Regions from separate parts of the Thauera sp. 63 genome, predicted to be linked through region 3. Evidence: riboswitches for the same ligand, from Rfam matches in the RefSeq annotation. Region 3 holds a riboswitch; each other region holds the start of a gene.
The links. Region 3 has a riboswitch for cobalamin ahead of C664_RS15060 (TonB-dependent receptor domain-containing protein). Riboswitches for the same ligand answer to the same signal wherever they lie in the genome.
Positions count from the first base shown of each region.

Region 1: another riboswitch for cobalamin. It lies ahead of bluB (5,6-dimethylbenzimidazole synthase); the one in region 3 lies ahead of C664_RS15060 (TonB-dependent receptor domain-containing protein).
Region 2: another riboswitch for cobalamin. It lies ahead of C664_RS19685 (GNAT family N-acetyltransferase); the one in region 3 lies ahead of C664_RS15060 (TonB-dependent receptor domain-containing protein).

Region 1 is NZ_AMXC01000060.1:358-5,740, reverse strand. Features, by position in the region: partial or broken gene C664_RS19790 (nitrate- and nitrite sensing domain-containing protein) at 1-927, opposite strand, end outside; gene bluB (5,6-dimethylbenzimidazole synthase) at 1,058-1,798, opposite strand; cobalamin riboswitch at 1,846-2,039, opposite strand; gene rlmB (23S rRNA (guanosine(2251)-2'-O)-methyltransferase RlmB) at 2,075-2,827, opposite strand; gene rnr (ribonuclease R) at 2,820-5,383, opposite strand, start outside.
Region 2 is NZ_AMXC01000057.1:394-6,414, reverse strand. Features, by position in the region: gene C664_RS19695 (ribonucleotide-diphosphate reductase subunit beta) at 1-397, opposite strand, end outside; gene C664_RS19690 (ribonucleoside-diphosphate reductase subunit alpha) at 394-3,219, opposite strand; gene C664_RS19685 (GNAT family N-acetyltransferase) at 3,277-3,834, opposite strand; cobalamin riboswitch at 3,991-4,194, opposite strand; gene C664_RS19680 (AI-2E family transporter) at 4,318-5,466, opposite strand; partial or broken gene C664_RS19675 (ketopantoate reductase family protein) at 5,588-6,021, opposite strand, start outside.
Region 3 is NZ_AMXC01000021.1:16,216-22,236, forward strand. Features, by position in the region: gene C664_RS15050 (ABC transporter ATP-binding protein) at 1-468, opposite strand, end outside; gene C664_RS15055 (FecCD family ABC transporter permease) at 465-1,445, opposite strand; gene C664_RS15060 (TonB-dependent receptor domain-containing protein) at 1,500-3,335, opposite strand; cobalamin riboswitch at 3,467-3,706, opposite strand; gene cobU (bifunctional adenosylcobinamide kinase/adenosylcobinamide-phosphate guanylyltransferase) at 3,799-4,347, shown strand; gene cobT (nicotinate-nucleotide--dimethylbenzimidazole phosphoribosyltransferase) at 4,403-5,449, shown strand; gene C664_RS15075 (adenosylcobinamide-GDP ribazoletransferase) at 5,460-6,021, shown strand, end outside.

The DNA.
Region 1 (5,383 bases), on a different contig from region 3:
GGCGGACAAGGCCTGCAGCAGGCTCGCCTGGTTGCGCGCCTCGTCCCGCGTCGCCGCGATCTTGCGCGCGCAGGCGTCGCCCAGGCCGCGCGCCAGCGCCACCTCCACCTCGTGCAACTGGTCCAGACGCTGCGAGCAGCACGCGAACCAACCCTCCGCGCAGGCGGAATCCAGGGCTGCCCCGGGGCCGGACGCGAGCAGCACTCGGCGCAGCCGCTCGAGCTCGGCCAGCGGCATGATGGATTGCAGTGCCTGCCACTGGCGCAGTACCTCGGCGCCGCAGAAGGCCTCGAAGCGCCGGAAGCACTGGGACTGCGCCTCGACCAGGTACTGGATGGCCTGCATGGCATCGGCCGCCGGATGACCCGCTGCGAATGACGCCGCGCCCAGCGCACGCTCCTGTCCGGCAAACTCCTTGCCCTGCATCAGATTGAAGATCGCCACCAGCAGCCGCGAAACCTCCGGATCCACCGCCACGTCGGCGGCATCGAACACCAGCGCGAGCAGTGCGCTGACGATCTCGCTGTAGCGTGCGGTCGCCGCGTCGGGGCGGCAGCGCTGGGCGGCCACGTCGGCACGCAGGTCGGGCAAGGCATCGAGCGCATGCAGCGCAAGCGCGACCCGGGTGAACAGCCTGGCACCGCCCAGCACCAATGCGCCGGCCCGCTCGCCGCCCAGCTCGGGCCGGTCGAGCCAGGCCCGCACCTCGGCCTCGGCCGCCCGGCTCGCATCGAGCTGCGCTTCGCGCTGGGCGCCGAATCGTGCGCCGTCCGACGCCAGAAAAACGTTCGAGGCACCGCGCTCGCGCTGCAGCTGATGCACGAGTTCGCTCACCGCCTGCACCAGCTCGCAGCTGAGCGCGAGCCGTTCGAGATCGTCGATTTCGCAGCGGCGCGCTGCGAGCAGGAATGCGAGCGCCGTCTTCATGCCGTCCTCCGGGGGTGTGGGGTCTGCGCGAGGGAGTCGCGCCCACGGGGACAAGCAAGAGTTGTGCACGTGGCTGGGCATGCCGCCGCGCACACGGTGTCGACCGGGATCACCCGGCCGCAGCACGCCCCTACTTCAGGATCGGCCGCACCCGCCCGATCTCGTCGACCAGCCGCTCGCCCGCCTCGTCCGCCCTGCCCCGCCAGCCGTCGAAGTGCAGCAGCTCGGTCAGCGGCATGCGCTTGAGCCAACCCGCCGACTCCAGCTCGGGCCTGTCGTAGAAATGGCTGACGTAGCCGATGCACAGATAGGCGATCGGCACGATGTCCTGCGGAATGCCGAGCGCCTCGCGCAAGGTCTGCTGGTGGAGGATGCTGACCCAGCCCACGCCCAGGCCCTCGGCTCGGGCGGCAAGCCACAGGTTCTGCACCGCGCACACCGCGCTGTAGACGTCCATCGCGCCGATGTGGGTGCGGCCGATCACCACCGGGCCGTTGCGGCTGCGGTCGCAGGTGATGCACAGGTTGACCGGCGCCTCGAGGATGCCTTCGAGCTTGAGCTTGCGATAGGTGTCGCGCTTGCCTTCCTCGAACATCAGCTCAGCCTCGGCATGGGCGGCGCGGAAGTCGGCTTGGATCTTCTGCCGCACCTCGCGCGAGCGCACGAGCACGAAGTCCCACGGCTGCATGAAGCCGACCGACGGGGCATGGTGGGCGGCCGTCAGCGCGCGCGCGAGCACCTCGTCCGGGATCGGGTCGGGCAGGAACTGGCCGCGCACGTCGCGCCGGGTGTGGATGGCCCGATAGACGGCGGCGCGCTCCTCGGCGCTGAACTGCGGATCGGTCTGGACGGCCTGCGAAGGACTGCTCATGAAATTCCCCTTGTCGTAGAGCAGTGGACAACCGCCGACCAGGCGGCTGCTTGATACGCTTCGGGGCCGGTCTTCCGGCTGTGGATCATCTCGTCCGGGCGCCTTCCCGATCCTTGCGGACCAGTGGCTGGGCAAACCATGCCCGGACAATCCCCATAACGGCGCTGGGCGCGCAGCGGAGTTGCGCCGCTTTCCCGATTCTCCCGCGACTGGCGCGGGCACCCCGAAGCTCGAAGGGCGAGAGGTTACCCCAAAGACGGGGCTCGCCGGAACCGTTCAGCCGCGCTGGCGACGCGCCTCGAACAGGCAGATGCCGCTGGCGACCGACACGTTCAGGCTCTCGACACTGCCGTGCATCGGGATGCGGGCGAGTTCGTCGCAGGTCTCGCGCGTCAGGCGGCGCAGGCCGTCGCCTTCGGCACCCAGCACCCAGGCCACGGGCACCTTCTGGTCGATCTCATACAGAGACTTCTCGGCCTCGCCGGCGGCACCGACCACCCACACGCCGGCATCCTGCATCTCGCGCAGTGCGCGGGCCAGGTTGGTGACGGTGATGTAGGGCACGGTGTCGGCCGCACCGCTGGCGACCTTGACCGCGGTGGCGTTGAGGCCCACCGCGCGATCCTTCGGCGCCACCACCGCATGCGCACCGGCGGCGTCGGCCACGCGCAGGCAGGCGCCGAGGTTGTGCGGGTCCTGCACGCCGTCGAGCACCAGGATCAGCGCATTCTCTTCGAGGCTGTCGAGCACGTCGGCGAGCTTGATGTCGCGCCGCGTGGCGTCGACCTTGGCCACCACGCCCTGGTGGCGCCGCGTGCCGACCAGCGCGTCGAGCTTGTCGCCTTCGCTGGACGTGATGCGTGCGCCCGCGGCCTCGGCCTGGGCAACGAACTTGCGCACTCGGGCGTCCTTGCGATCACCGGACAGGAAGATTTCCAGCACTGAATCCGGCGCGTGGCGCAGCTTGGCGGAAACGGCATGGAAGCCGTAGATGAGGCGGGTGGAGACAGTTTCTGGGGCTTTAGCCACGGCGGGTTCCCTTGGTCGAGGTCTTGCCGCCAGGACGTGCGGCCGGTTTGGAGGCGCGCGATTCTACCGGCTCGGCAACGGTCGCGGACGCCTTCACAGCCTTCGCAGCGGATTTCTTCGCTGGCTTGGCTGCAGGCTTCGCCTTGGCGCCCGCCTTGACTTTGGACTTGGCCTTGGCGGCGGGTGCCTTTGCCCTCTTCGCAGGCTTGCCCTCCGCCTTGTCCGCCGCCTTGCGCTTCTTGCCGGCCCGCGCGCTGGCCGCCTCCTCCGCCGCGAGTTTCTGCGCCGCTGCCTCCTGGTCGGCCGCCTTCTGCCAGATATCGTCGAGCACGCTCGCTTGCGGCGCCTTCTGCGCGGAAAGCGCCGTTGCGGCCTTGACGCGCGACTTACGCGCCGGCATCACCGGCGTGGGGGCCGTTTCCGGCACGGACTGCGCCTTGTCCCGGGGCTTGCGCGCCGGCTTTGCCGCGGTGGCGGCCGGTGCAATCACTTCTTCGGCCGGCACGGCGGCAGGCTTCGCCCGCGTCTTCCTTGCCGGCTTGGCGACCTCCACGGCAGGCGCCGCGGCCGGTGCTGCCACGACGACGGTCTCCACCGCTGCCTTGTCGGCAGCCGTCCTTGTCGTTCTGCGCGCACGCCGAGGTGCGGGAGCCGGCGTCTCCTCCACCACGGCGACAGGCTTCTCGACCGCCAGCGGACCTTCGATCAGGCGGAAGTCGATCTTGTTGGTCGCCATGTCGACCCGCACCAGCTGCACCTTGACCCGATCCGACAGGCGGAATTGCTTGCCCGTGCGCTCGCCCAGCAGGGCGTGGCGGGTCTCGTCGTAGTGGAAGTAGTCGCTGCCCAGATCGGAGATGTGCAGCAGGCCCTCGATGAAGATGTCGTCGAGGGCGACGAAGAGGCCGAAGGACACGACCGCCGACACGCTGCCGGTGAAGATCTCGCCGACGCGGTCCTGCATGAAGTAGCACTTCAGGAAGGCGACCACGTCGCGCGTGGCGTCGTCGGCGCGACGCTCGGTCATCGAGCAGTGCAGGCCGATCTGCTCCCAGTCGCCGGGGCGGTACTGCTCGCCCGCCAGCGCGGCCTTGATGCCGCGGTGGATCAGCAGGTCGGGATAGCGCCGGATCGGCGAGGTGAAGTGGGTATAGGACTCGTAGGCAAGGCCGAAGTGGCCGACGTTATCCGGGCTGTACATCGCCTGCTTGAGAGAACGCAGCATCACGGTCTGCAGCAGCTGGGCGTCGGGACGATCCCTAACCTGCTCGAGCAGCTTGGCGAAGTCGCCCGCGCGCGGCTCGTCACCACCGCCCAGGCCGAGGCCGAACTCCTTGAGAAACTCGCGCAGCTTGGCGAGCTTGTCCTCGGAGGGGCTGTCGTGCACGCGGTACAGCGCCGGGTGCTCGCGGCTGGCGAGAAAGTCGGACGCACACACGTTGGCGGCGAGCATGCACTCCTCGATCAGGCGATGGGCGTCGTTGCGCACTTCGGGTACGATCTGCGCGATCTTGCCGTTGTCGTCGAAGATCATCCGCGTCTCGGTGGTCTCGAAGTCGATCGCGCCGCGCTTGGCGCGCGCCTTCAGCAGCACGCGGAAGAGCTGGTCGAGGTTCTCCAGGTGCGGCAGCAGCGCGGCCAGCTCGTTGCGCACCGCCGGATCCTTGTCGTACAGCGCCGCGGCCACCTGGGTGTAGGTGAGGCGCGCATGCGACCAGATCACCGCGGGGTAGAAGCGGTAGGACTTGATGTCGCCGGTCATCGAGATCGCCATGTCGGCAACCATCGCCAGGCGCTCGACCTGCGGGTTCAGCGAACACAGGCCATTCGAGAGCTTCTCGGGCAGCATCGGGATCACCCGACGCGGGAAGTACACCGAGTTGCCGCGTTCGAAAGCATCCTTGTCGAGGCCATTGCCAGCGCCCACGTAGTGCGACACGTCGGCGATCGCCACGATCAGGCGGTAGCCCTTGCCCTGGCGCTCGCAATACACCGCGTCGTCGAAGTCCTTCGCGGTCTCGCCGTCGATCGTCACCAAGGCCAGTTTCGTGAGGTCCTCGCGACCCGCCCAGTCCTTCTTGCGAACCGCTGCCGGGAGCTTGCGCGTCTCTGCCTTGGCCTCCGCCGAGAACTCGAACGGCAGGTCGTGCTTGCGCAGGGCGATCTCGATCTCCATGCCCGGGTCGGCATAGTTACCCAGCACCTCCACGATGCGTCCGATCGGCTGCGTGACCTGGGTCGGCTGCTCCACCAGTTCGACGGTCACGATCTGGCCGGGCTGGGGCTTCTTGCGCCCACCCGGGGCGATCAGGATGTCCTGCGCCAGGCGGCGGTTCTCAGGCACGACGATCATCACGCCATGTTCTTCGATCACCCGGCCGACCACACGCGTGTTGGCGCGCTCGAGCACCTCCACCAGCTTGCCTTCGGGGCGGCCGCGACGATCCTGGCCGGCGATCCGGACCAGGACACGGTCGCCGTGCAGCAACTCGCGCATCTCCTTGGGTCCGAGGAAGATATCCGCGCCGCCGTCGTCGCGGCGCAGGAAGCCGAAGC
Region 2 (6,021 bases), on a different contig from region 3:
AGGTGGTCAGATAGGACAGCACGTTCTCGAACACATGGCGCTCGGCCGGCGTCAGGCGATGGTGGTAGTCGTGAACGTCCTGCGCCATGGAGATTTCCAGCGGCGTCCAGTGGTTCTTGTTGGCGTTGAGGAAGAACTCCCACGCCCAGGGGTACTTGAAGGGCGCGAGCTGGTTGATGTCACCCTGGCCGTTGACGATGCGCTTGTCGGCTGCGCGCACCGGCGCCAGCGCGCCCGGCCGGGCATCGGTGGCGGACAGGGCTGTGCCGTAGCGGGATGTCGTGGGTGTCACCGTGGAAGCCGGGGAGTCTGTCTCGCGGGCGAGGGGCGTGTTGGCTGAAGAGATGGCTGGCTGGGGGCGAACCGGCGTGTCCCAGTCGTCGAAGAAGGTGGTCATTGGCAGGCCTCGCAGTCGGGGTCGAGAATGGAGCAGGTCTTGGGCGCCGGGCCGGCGCTGGCGGCGTACGGCGTGGTGGTGCCGGTCTTCTCCATGGCGGTGGCGCCCAGCGTGCGCAGGTAGTAGGTGGTCTTGAGCCCGCGCAGCCAGGCCAGGCGGTAGAGCTCGTCGAGCTTGCGGCCCGACGCGGCGGCGACATAGAGATTCAGCGACTGCGCCTGGTCGATCCACTTCTGCCGGCGCGAGGCGGCTTCCACCAGCCAGTGCGGCTCGATCTCGAAGGCGGTCGCGTAACGCGCCTTGAGTTCGGCGGGAATGCGCTCGATCGGGGCGAGCGAGCCGTCAAAGTACTTGAGGTCGGCCACCATCACTTCGTCCCACAGGCCGAGCGCCTTCAGCTCGCGCACGAGATGCGCGTTGACCACGGTGAACTCGCCCGACAGGTTGGATTTAACGTACAGGTTCTGGTAGTCCGGCTCGATCGAGGCCGACACGCCGACGATGTTGGAGATCGTCGCGGTCGGTGCGATGGCGACGCAGTTCGAGTTGCGCATGCCATGGCGGGCGATGCGTTCGCGCAGCGGGCCCCAGTCGAGCGCGGAGGAGCGGTCGACTTCGAGCAGGGCGCCGCCGCCGGCGCCGCTGCGGCCGCGGCCCTCGGCCAGCAGCGCGAGGCTGTCCTGCGGCAGGAGGCCCCGGTCCCACAGGCTGCCGCGGAAACTGGAATACGGCCCGCGCGCCTCGGCCAGCTCGGTCGAGGCCCAGTAGGCGGCGTGGCACACGGCTTCCATCGAACGGTCGGCGAACTCGACCGCGGCGTCCGATGCGTAGGCCAGGCCCATCATGTGCAAGGCGTCGGCAAAGCCCATGATGCCCAGGCCCACCGGGCGGTGGCGCAGGTTGGCGGCGCGCGCCTTGGGCGTGGCGTAGTAGTTGAGGTCGATGACGTTGTCGAGCAGGCGCATCGCGACGCGCACGGTGCGCTGCAGCTTGTCGTGGTCGAGCGTCCAGCGCCCGTCGCCGTCGCGCACCAGATGGGCGGGCAGGTTCACCGAGCCGAGGTTGCACACCGCGGTCTCTTCGGCCGAGGTGTTGAGCGTGATCTCGGTGCACAGGTTGGAGCCATGCACCACGCCCACGTGCTGCTGCGGCGAGCGCAGGTTGCAGGCGTCCTTGAAGGTGATCCACGGATGCCCGGTCTCGAACAGCATGGTCAGCATCTTGCGCCACAGCTGGAGGGCGGGCAGGCGCTTGAAGAGGCGGATCTCGCCGCGCTCGGCCTTTTCCTCATACGCGCGGTAGGCCGCCTCGAAGTCCTGGCCGTAGCGCTCGTGCAGGTCGGGCACGTCGACCGGCGAGAACAGGGTCCATTCGGCATTCTCCAGCACGCGTTTCATGAACAGGTCGGGGATCCAGTTCGCGGTGTTCATGTCGTGCGTGCGGCGGCGCTCGTCGCCGGTGTTCTTGCGCAGTTCGAGGAATTCCTCGATGTCGAGGTGCCAGGTTTCGAGATAGGCGCACACCGCGCCCTTGCGCTTGCCGCCCTGGTTCACCGCCACCGCGGTGTCATTGACCACCTTGAGGAAGGGGATCACGCCCTGGCTCTGGCCATTGGTGCCCTTGATGCGGCTGCCGAGCGCACGCACCGGCGTCCAGTCGTTGCCCAGACCGCCGGCGAACTTCTGCAGCAGGGCGTTTTCCTTGATCGACTGGTAGATGTCCTCGAGGCTGTCGGCCACCGTCGTCAGGTAGCAGGACGACAGCTGCGAATGGCGGGTGCCGCTGTTGAACAGCGTCGGCGTGCTGCTCATGAAGTCGAAGCTCGACAGCAGCTCGTAGAACGCGATGGCCTGTGCCTCGCGGTCGATCTCGTTGATCGCCAGGCCCATCGCCACCCGCATGAAGAAGGTCTGCGGCAGCTCGATGCGGCGGTCGTCGACATGCAGGAAGTAGCGGTCATACAGCGTCTGCAGGCCGAGGTAGTCGAACTGCAGGTCGCGCTCGGGTCGGATCGCCGCCGCCAGGCGGGCGAGGTCGAAGTCGGCCAGCCGGGGATCGAGCAGCTCCGCCTCGATGCCACGGCGGATGAAGGCGGGCAGGCAGGCGGCATAACCCTGGTCGGGGTCGGCCATGTCGGCCTGCGAGGCCTCGTGCCCGAGCACTTCGACGCGGATCGCCGACAGCAGCAGGCGGGCGGCGACACGTCCGTAGTCCGGCTCGCGCTCGATCAGTGTGCGTGCGGCCAGCACCAGCGCCTGGCGCACGGCGGCAATCGGCACGCCGTCGTAGAGGTTGTGCAGGGCGTGTTCGAGCACGGTGTCGGCGGACACACCGTCCAGCCCCGTGCAGGCCTCGCGGCACACGGCGAGCAGGGCGGCGCGGTCGAGCGGGCGGCGCGCTTCGCCATCGACGACGTGCAGCACTGGGCCGGCGCCGCCCGCCTGCGCTTCGGCGTCCTTCTGCGCCGCGCGTTCGGCAGCGCGGCGTTCGCGGTAGAGCACGTAGGCGCGCGCGACGTCGTGCTCGCCCGAGCGCATCAGCGCCAGCTCGACCTGGTCCTGGATGTCCTCGATGTGCAGCATGCCGCCGTCGGGTAGGCGGCGGGTGAGGGCGCCGACCACGGTATCGGTGAGGCGGGCCACGATGTCGCGTACGCGTGAGGACGCCGCACCCTGGCGGCCCTCGACGGCGAGGAAGGCCTTGGTCATGGCGACGGCGATCTTGTTCGGATCGAAGGCGACGACGGCGCCATTGCGGCGGATGATCTGGAATGCGGCGAGTTGCATGGCGCTATCAAGCGCTTCGGTCGGAAGTCGGTCCACGGGATGTCCTCGTCTGGGTGAATTCGAATGAGCGGGGTTTGGGAGGCAAGGGCAGCGTCAGGCGACTGCCCGGCTGCTTGCGGGGGCGTCGTCGGCGCAGCGGGACGCGGCCCGCAGTTCCAGCGTCAGCGGGGCGGTGTGGCTGCCGCCGGGACGGCGGAAGCCGCTGGTGGCCGCCATGTGCAGCACCGCCGGGCTGACGCTGTGGCACACGATGCGGACCGCGTCGTGCAGGCGGGCCAGCGCGATGACGTGGCCGAACAGCGCGCGTCCGAGTCCGCGCTGGCGGTAGGCTGCGATGACGCTGAGGCCGAAGTCGACCTCGCCATCGCGCACCCCCACATGGGCGAGGGCGACGATGTCGCCCTGCGCGGTGCACAGGCCATGCACGTGGTCGCGTGCGAAATCGAGGCTGGCGACGTAGGCGGCGATGCCCTCGTCGCGGATGCCGTGGCTGAAGCGCAGCAGCCGGTCGTCGGCATCCAGCGCACGCAGGTGTTCGAGGATGCGCGGCGTGTCTGCGGCGCCGAAGCGCAGCATCGGGCGCGGGGCCGTGATCGACGGTACGTGCGGAGCTGGCGTCAGCGCCGGGGCGAGGCGGGCAGATGCGGGCATGGCGGAGATCCGGTGCGGGCGGGGCGGATCTCCGACGGACGGGCGTGATGCGTCACGCGCATGGCCATGCCATGCGGTGCTGCCGTGCCATCAGGAAAGCGTGCAAGTGAAATGGTCTGAGCCATGCCTCTTGTCAGGGACACCCCGCCCCGAGCTGTTAAGGGAAGCGTCGCGGCAGGTCTCCTGGCTCTCGGGTCGTCGTCCTGCGCCGGCCTTCCCGGACATTCGTCCAGTGGCATGGAAAAGCGCAAGACTCACCGATTACAGTTGCGGGGGCAGCTCCGGATTCCGCACCTTGCGATGCGTCACCGGATTCCCTTGCCCGGTCGGAACCGGGCAGCCGTGACGGGCAGACATTAGGGCCGGCGGGTGCCGTGTGTCAAGCTTGACGTGTGAACAGTGATACTGCGGGTAGTGCTTGGCGACCCGGTTGACTACTAGGGGTTGCGTGCCGACCTGCTGCGATCGCGTCCGCTCCTGCCCTTAGTCGATCGTCGTGTACGACCGTGTGGCGGGGGATGGGCGCGCGATGGCGTCCGTGGTGGCATCCGCCGGTGCCGTCCCGCTGGCCACCGGTGCGGGCTCTTCAATGCCGAGCAGCCATTCGCGCCAGATCGCCACCAGCAGCGCCATCAGCACCGGGCCGACGAACAGGCCGACCAGCCCCATGGTCTGCACGCCGCCGACCAGGCCGAAGAAGGTGGGCAGGAACGGCAGCTTCACCGGGCCGCCGACCAGGCGCGGGCGCAGCGTCTTGTCCACGATGAAGAGCTCGATCGACCCCCACGCGAACAGTCCCAGCCCGGCGACAAGGTCGCCCGAGCCGACCAGGTACAGCGACACCAGCGTGAAGGACAGCGGCGCCCCGCCGGGGATCAGCGCCATGAAACCGGTGACCACGCCGAGCAGCACGGGTGAGGGCACGCCGGCGATCCAGTAGGCCACGCCGAGCACCACCCCTTCGCCGATTGCGATCAGGCCCATGCCGGTGACAGTGGCGCTGACGGTGGACGGCACCACGCGCGAGAAGCGTTGCCAGCGCGTCGGCAGGATGCGCTCGCCGACGACGTCGAGCTGCGCCGCGATCCGGCTGCCGTCCTTGTAGACGAAGAACAGCGTGATGAGCATGAACAGCGTGGTCAGGGCCAGCCGCGCGAGATCGCCGGTGGCGCTCAGCAGCGCGCGGTAGATGTTGCCCAGGTGCTCGCCGCTGATGATCTCCACCCAGTGCCCGAGTGCCTGGGGCTCGCCCAGGTGCAGGAGCCAGTACTCGGCGAGCCGGTTGCCGACCATCGGCAGGGCCCGGATCCAGTCCGGGACCGATGCGCCGGTCCGGTTGGCTTCGAGCAGCCAGGCAATGAAGTTGCCGGCTTCCTGCAGCGCGTAGTGCAGGGCGACGGTCAGCGGCACGATCAGCGCGCAGATGACGACGATCAGGGCCAGGCTCGCGGCCAGCGCCGTCTTCCCGCCGCACAGCACGACGCCCCGGCGGTACAGCGGCCAGCTGGCGAAGCCGATGACCAGCGCGGCCAGCACCGGCACGAGGAAACCGCTGAGGAAATACGCCCCCGCGGCAAGGATCAGCAGCAGCAGGGTGCGGACGATGAGGGGGGCTTGCAGGACTGGGGGCATGGGCAGGGCTGGACGGATCGCCGATGTGCCCGACTATACCGTAGGGGGCGGCCATTCCCCGACGCGATCGCGTGGCGGGCAGGCCGCGTGCGACTGCGAATCCCGGCGGTCTGCCACGGCATCACCCGCGATCGGATGGGGTTCCTGCCTCGGCGTGCTCGAGCGCGCGCACCAGGGTATGTACGGCCCGATGCGTCGGCACCTCGAAGCCGCCCGTCTCGGCCATGGCGAGCAGGGCGCCGGTGATGGCGTCGATCTCGGTGCGGCGGCCGGCGAGCACGTCCTGCAGCATGCTGGCGCGGTTGGCGGCGGTGGCACGGGCGACGCCGTGCACGCGTGAGAGCGCCGCCCCTTCGTCCAGATCGAGGCCGTTGGCGCGCAGCACCGGCAGCGCCTCGCGTACCAGGGTGTCGAGCAGCACGCGGTGCGGCGGTTCGAGCAGGGCGCCATTGGGCACGCGAAACAGCGCTGCCAGCGGGTTGATGGCGAGGTTCACCAGCAGCTTGGCGACCCGGGCACGGGCGATGTCCGGATCGACGCGGGCGACGAAACCGG
Region 3 (6,021 bases):
GACGCGCTGGCGCTCGCCGCCGGACAGCGTCAGCACGTCGCGCGTCTCGAACCCCTGCAAACCGACATCGGCCAAGGCCCGGCGGGCGATCGCCTCGTCCTCGGTCGTCTCCCAGCCCCAGCGGCCCAGGTGAGGGTGACGGCCGATCAGCACCGTTTCCAGCACGCTGGCGCCGAAGTGATCGGGCTGTTGTTGCGGCAGCAGGCCGCGGAAGCGCGCCGCCTCCAGCGCCGACCAGGCGGCGTAGGGCAGGCCGCCCAGCCTCACCTGCCCCACCGAGGGCTCGCGCAGGCCGGCCAGGGTGTGCAGCAGGGTGGTCTTTCCCGCACCATTGGGGCCCAGCAGGGCAAGGCATTCGCCCGGTGCCAGGCTCAGGCTGAACTCGCAGCACAGCCAGCGCTCGCCCACCTGCAGGGCGAGGCGCTCGGCCTCCAGCAGCGGCACCGCATCGGTACGCGAAGCGCTCACCGCGGGTGCCTCGCGAGCAGGAACAGGAACACCGGCACGCCGATCAGCGCGGTGAGCACGCCGACCGGCAGTTGCTGCGGCGCGATCACGGTGCGCGCCGCCATGTCGGCCAGCGTCAGCAGGGTGCCGCCGGCCAGCGCGGCAGCGGGGATGAGCACGCGCTGGTCGTTGCCCAGCACCAGCCGCACGAGGTGGGGAATGATGAGGCCGACGAAGCCCACCGAGCCCACCAGCGTCACCGCGGTCGCGGTCAGCAGCGAGGCCAGCACGTACAGGCCCATGCGCAGCTTGCGCACGCTCACACCCAGCGCACGCGCGTTCAGCTCGCCGCGCGCGAGCACGTTCAGGTCGCGCGCGAAGGGCATCACCGCGGCCAGACCCAGCACCAGCACCACCAGCCCAGGCCAGGGCCGCGCCGCGCCACTGGCATCGCCCATCAGCCAGAACAGCATCGACTGCACCCGGGTATCGGGCGCCAGCGCCAGCATCAGCGTCACCGCCGCGCCGCATCCGGCGGCGACGATGACCCCGGTCAGCAGCAGCCGCGTCTGCGTCCAGCTGCCGTCGCCATGCGCCAGGCCGAACACCAGCAGCATCGCGGCGAGCGCGCCACCGAAGGCCAGCGTATCGACCCAGATCGAGGCCGCGCCGAGCGTGAGCGCCACCAGCGCCCCCACCGCCGCACCACCGGAGATGCCCAGGATGTAGGGATCGGCCAGCGGGTTGCGCAGCAGCACCTGCATCAGCGCACCCGCCGTGGCGAGCAGGCCGCCGCAGACGAAGGCGGCGAAGGCGCGGGGCAGGCGCAGCTCGCGCACGATGTCCGCCGCCATGCCCTCACTGCCGGTCAAGGCAGCGAATACTTCGGACAGGCCGATTGGCATGTCACCGGCCACCAGCGCCCATAGCAGTGCAAGCGCCGCCGCCGACAGCAGGCTGAGGGCGAGCAGGATGGGATGGTGGCGGCCGAGCAGCATCAGGGCCCGACCCCCGACGACACGGAGACGGTCGGTGGCAACGAGCATTGCGGCTTAGTGCATCGCGTAACGCACGGCCACGAAGGCGTTGGCCCCCTGGGTGCCGTAGTTCTGGGCAAGCTCGTAGTCCTTGTCGAGAAGGTTGTTGGCGCGCACTTCCACGCTCCAGTCCGGCGCCAGCGCGTAATGCACGTAGGCGTTCAGCAGGCCGTAGCCGCCCATGCGGTTGGCCGCGTTGTTCGGGATTCGATCATACCGCCGCCCCTGCGCGTTCCACTCCATCCCCCAGGTCCACGGCCCGGTAGCGCGCTCGATGCCGAGCGAGCCGCCGATGCGCGCACGACGGCCGAGCTCATCGCCGGTTTCCTCGTCTTCCGTGTCGAGGAAGTCGATGCTGGCCCGCACGCGGTAATCCCACAGCATCGTGCTGGCAGCCAACTCGACGCCCTGGATCGAGGCCTCCGCCACGTTGGCCGGCGCCCAGTCGCCCATCGGATCGGCCGGGTTCACCGGCGCCCACGCGATCAGGTTCTTAATGCGGTTGTTGAAGTAGGTCGCGCTGAGGCTGGTGCCGCCGCGCTCCCACACCAGGCCGGCCTCGCGGTTCAGCGCCTCCTCGGGCTTCAGGTTCGGGTTGCCGCTGAACGGGAAGTAGAGGTCGTTGAACGTGGGCGCCTTGAACGCCGTGCCGATGCTGGCACGCGCGCGCCACTCCGGCGTCAGCCGATAGCCGTAGGCCAGCGCACCGGTGGTCTTGCTGCCGAACTGCGAATCCTCGTCATGGCGGGCGTTGACCTGCAGGTGATGGCGATCGAACTGTCCGCTCCAGCCGAGCAGCACCGAATTGGTGTGCCGCTGTGTCTTGTCATAGTCGGCAGTCGAATCGACTTCCTGCTCGAGATACTCGTAGGCGGCCAGCAGCGAGCCGACGCCCAGGGCGATGTCGTGCTGCCAGGTGAACTGGCGCTGCGCGGTCTCGAACGTGGATTTGGCGTTGCGGTCCGAGTAGTTGTGCGACTCGTCCGCGCCGTAGCCGAAGCGCAAGGTGCTGGTCCAGTCTGCGGTGATCTGGTTGCGCATGTGCAGCCCCAGCGAGTCGGTGCGCTTGTCCAGATACGAGTTGAACACCTTGGCGTTGTCGTACCAGTTGCGCATGTCCGAATGCAGCACGGTCAGGCCGATCTCGTCGGCGTCGCGGAAACCGAGCGACACCGAGCCGCTGAAGTACTCGTTGCGGAAACCGTCGTCGTCGCGATCGCTGCCGCGCGTCGACTTCGGCTTGGCATCGATGCCGTCACTGCGTTCGCTGCCGGCGGACACGTTGTAGCGCAGCCGCTCGACCCCGCCCGCCAGCGTCGCACCCAGCGTGCGCGCACCGTCGGTGCCGACGCCGGCACGCACGCTGGGCTGGAAACCCTCGCGTCCCTTGCGCGTGAACACCTGGATCACGCCGCCGATCGCATCGGAACCGTAGAGCGCGCTCGCCGGGCCGCGCAGGATCTCGATGCGGTCGATCAGCTCGAGCGGCAGGTTCTCGAGCGTGGGCGAGCCGCTGGTCGCCGACCCCACGCGCACGCCATCGATCAGGAGCAGGGTGTGCCCCGAGTTGGCGCCGCGGAGGTACACGCTGCTGCTCGAGCCCGGACCGCCATTGCTCGCCACCTGTACGCCGGGACGGCTGGACAGCAGTTGCACCAGCGTGGCATTGCCGGCACGGGCGATCTCGTCGCGGTCGATCACGTCGACGCTGGCAAGCGCCTCGTCGGCCGTGATGGGCTGGCGGGTGGCGGTGACCACGACGTGGCCAAGCTGGGCATCGTCGGCCTGGGCCGGGACGAACGGGTAAGCGAGCGCGCACGCGGAAACCAGCGCGGAAAGGCGGATCTTCATTGTCGGAACTCCCTGCGCCATGGCGCGCGTCCCCGCACGTCATGGCAACTTCACATGGACGCACCGCGAGCAGGGGAGAACCGAAGAGAGCAAGACAAACCGCGCCCGTCGCCGCCACCCCGCGGCACATCCGCCATTTCGCGTTCCGGCCGGTCTCCGGGCTCGTGCGCTGCCCGGCCAGAGGCCGGACGGACGGGTCGCCTTCCCGGGAGAGATCCTCCCAGTGGCTGCGTGATCCGCCTTGCGCGCACTTACCGTTGCGGGGGCAGCACAGGCATTGCGGCCATCGAGCAGAGGATGGTCCGCGCACCTGTTTCCCGTTTAACCCTAGGCGAGAATCGCCCGTGGGCACCGATAACGCGCCGCCCCTTCCGGGGCAGTGGGGGCGGATGATACCGTACGGGCGAGTATCGTGCACTGCAATAAATGACAGTCCTCTTTCCGGACAGGAGCCATCAGAACAATGACATGCGAGCTGATCCTGGGCGGCGCGCGCTCGGGCAAGAGCCGCGAGGCCGAGCGCCGCGCGACCGAATCCGGGCTGGCGGTGACCGTGATTGCGACCGCCGAGGCGCTCGACGACGAGATGGCGGCACGCATCCGTCGCCATCAGGCGGACCGACCCGCAGGCTGGCGCACGGTGGAGACGCCGGTGGCGCTCGCCGACACGCTGCGGCGCGAGGCAGCCCCCGACCGCTGCCTGCTGGTCGACTGCCTGACGCTGTGGCTGAGCAACCTGCTGGCGGACGCCGAGAGCCTGCCGCCCGGCGCCGATGCCGAAGCCCTGCCGCTGTTCCGCGCGCAGCGCGACGCGCTGCTCGCGACCCTGCCGCGACTGCCCGGCCGCATCGTGCTGGTCGCCAACGAAGTCGGCCTCGGCCTGGTGCCGGAGCACCCGCTCGGCCGCCTGTTCCGCGACGAGGCCGGCCGGCTCAACCAGGCGGTCGCCGCGCTGTGCCCGCGTGTGGTGTTCGTCGCCGCCGGCCTGCCGCTGGTGCTGAAGCAGGACTAAACTCACTCCCCACCCAGCCGCGGCCCCGACGCCGCTCCACCGGAAACCTCGCGTCATGAACCTCGCCATCACCGCGCCCGACCAGGCGATTGCCACCGAGCTGCAACACAAGATCGACCGCAAGACCAAGCCGCTTGGCGCCCTCGGCCGGCTCGAGCCGCTGGCGCTGCAGATCGGCCTCGTGCAGCAGACGCTGACGCCCGAGTTGCGCCAGCCCCACATCGTCGTCTTCGCCGGCGACCACGGCGCGGCGCGGGCGGGCGTGTCGGCCTACCCGCAGGACGTGACCTGGCAGATGGTGGAGAACTTCCTGGCCGGCGGCGCCGCGATCAACGTCTTCAGCCGGCAGATGGGGCTGGGGCTGACCGTCGTCGATGCGGGGGTCAATCACGACTTCGGCAAGCGCGCCGGCCTCATCGACGCCAAGATCGCGCCGGGTACGGCGAACTACATCGAACAGCCGGCGATGAGCGCCGAACAGCGCGACGCCGCCCTGCAGCGCGGACGCGAGATCGCCCATGCGCTGGCAGACAACGGCTGCAACTGTGTCGGCTTCGGCGAGATGGGCATCGGCAACACCGCCTCGGCCTCGCTGCTGACGCACTGCCTGGTCGGTGCCGAGCACGGCGCCGACCTCTACACCGTGACCGGCCGCGGCACCGGACTGGACGACGCCGGCCTCATCCACAAGCGCGCCCTGCTCAAGCAGGCGCTGGAGCGCGGCGGCCGCCCGATCGATCCCCTGGCGGTGCTGGCCGAGTACGGCGGCCTCGAGATCGCCATGATGGCCGGCGCCATGCTCGGCGCCGCCGAGCGCAGGATGCTGGTCCTGATCGACGGCTTCATCGTCACCTCTGCACTGCTGGTCGCGCACGCCATCGACCCGAACGTGCTGCCCTACTGCGTGTTCGCTCATCGCTCGCAGGAACCCGGCCACGGCATCCAGCTCGACCACTTGGGAGTGGAGCCCCTGATGTCGCTGGACCTGCGCCTGGGCGAAGGCACCGGCGCCGTGCTGGCCTGGCCGCTGGTGCAATCGGCGGTGAGCTTCCTCAACGAGATGGCGAGCTTCGAGTCGGCCGGCGTCAGCGACCAGGGCTGACGCACACGGCATGCGCTACCAGCTCGAACTGTTCTTCACCGCGCTCGGCTTCTTCACCCGGCTGCCGGTGCCGGCCTGGGTGCCGTGGTCGCCCGAGCGGCTGAACCACGCGGCGCGCTTCTTCCCGCTGGTCGGCTGGGTGGTGGGCGCAACCGGCGCGGCAAGCTACGCGGCGTTCGCGCTGGTCCTGCCCGCCTCGCTGGCGGTGATCCTGTCGATGGCGGTGACGATCCGCCTCACCGGCGCCTTCCACGAAGACGGCTTCGCCGACACCTGCGACGGCCTCGGCGGCGGCTGGGACAAGGCGCAGGTGCTGGCGATCATGAAGGACTCGCGCATCGGCAGCTACGGCACCATCGGCATGGTACTGATGCTGATGGCGAAGGCGGCCGCGCTGGTCGAGCTCGCTCGTCTCGGCGCGACTGCCCCGCAGGGCACCGTGGCGGGCGTTGCCGCCGCACTGCTGGTTGCACACCCACTGTCACGCCTGGCGGCCACCAGCCTCATCCACCTGCTGCCCTACGTGCGCGAGGACGACAGCGCCAAGTCCAGGCCGCTCGCGCGCCGCCTGA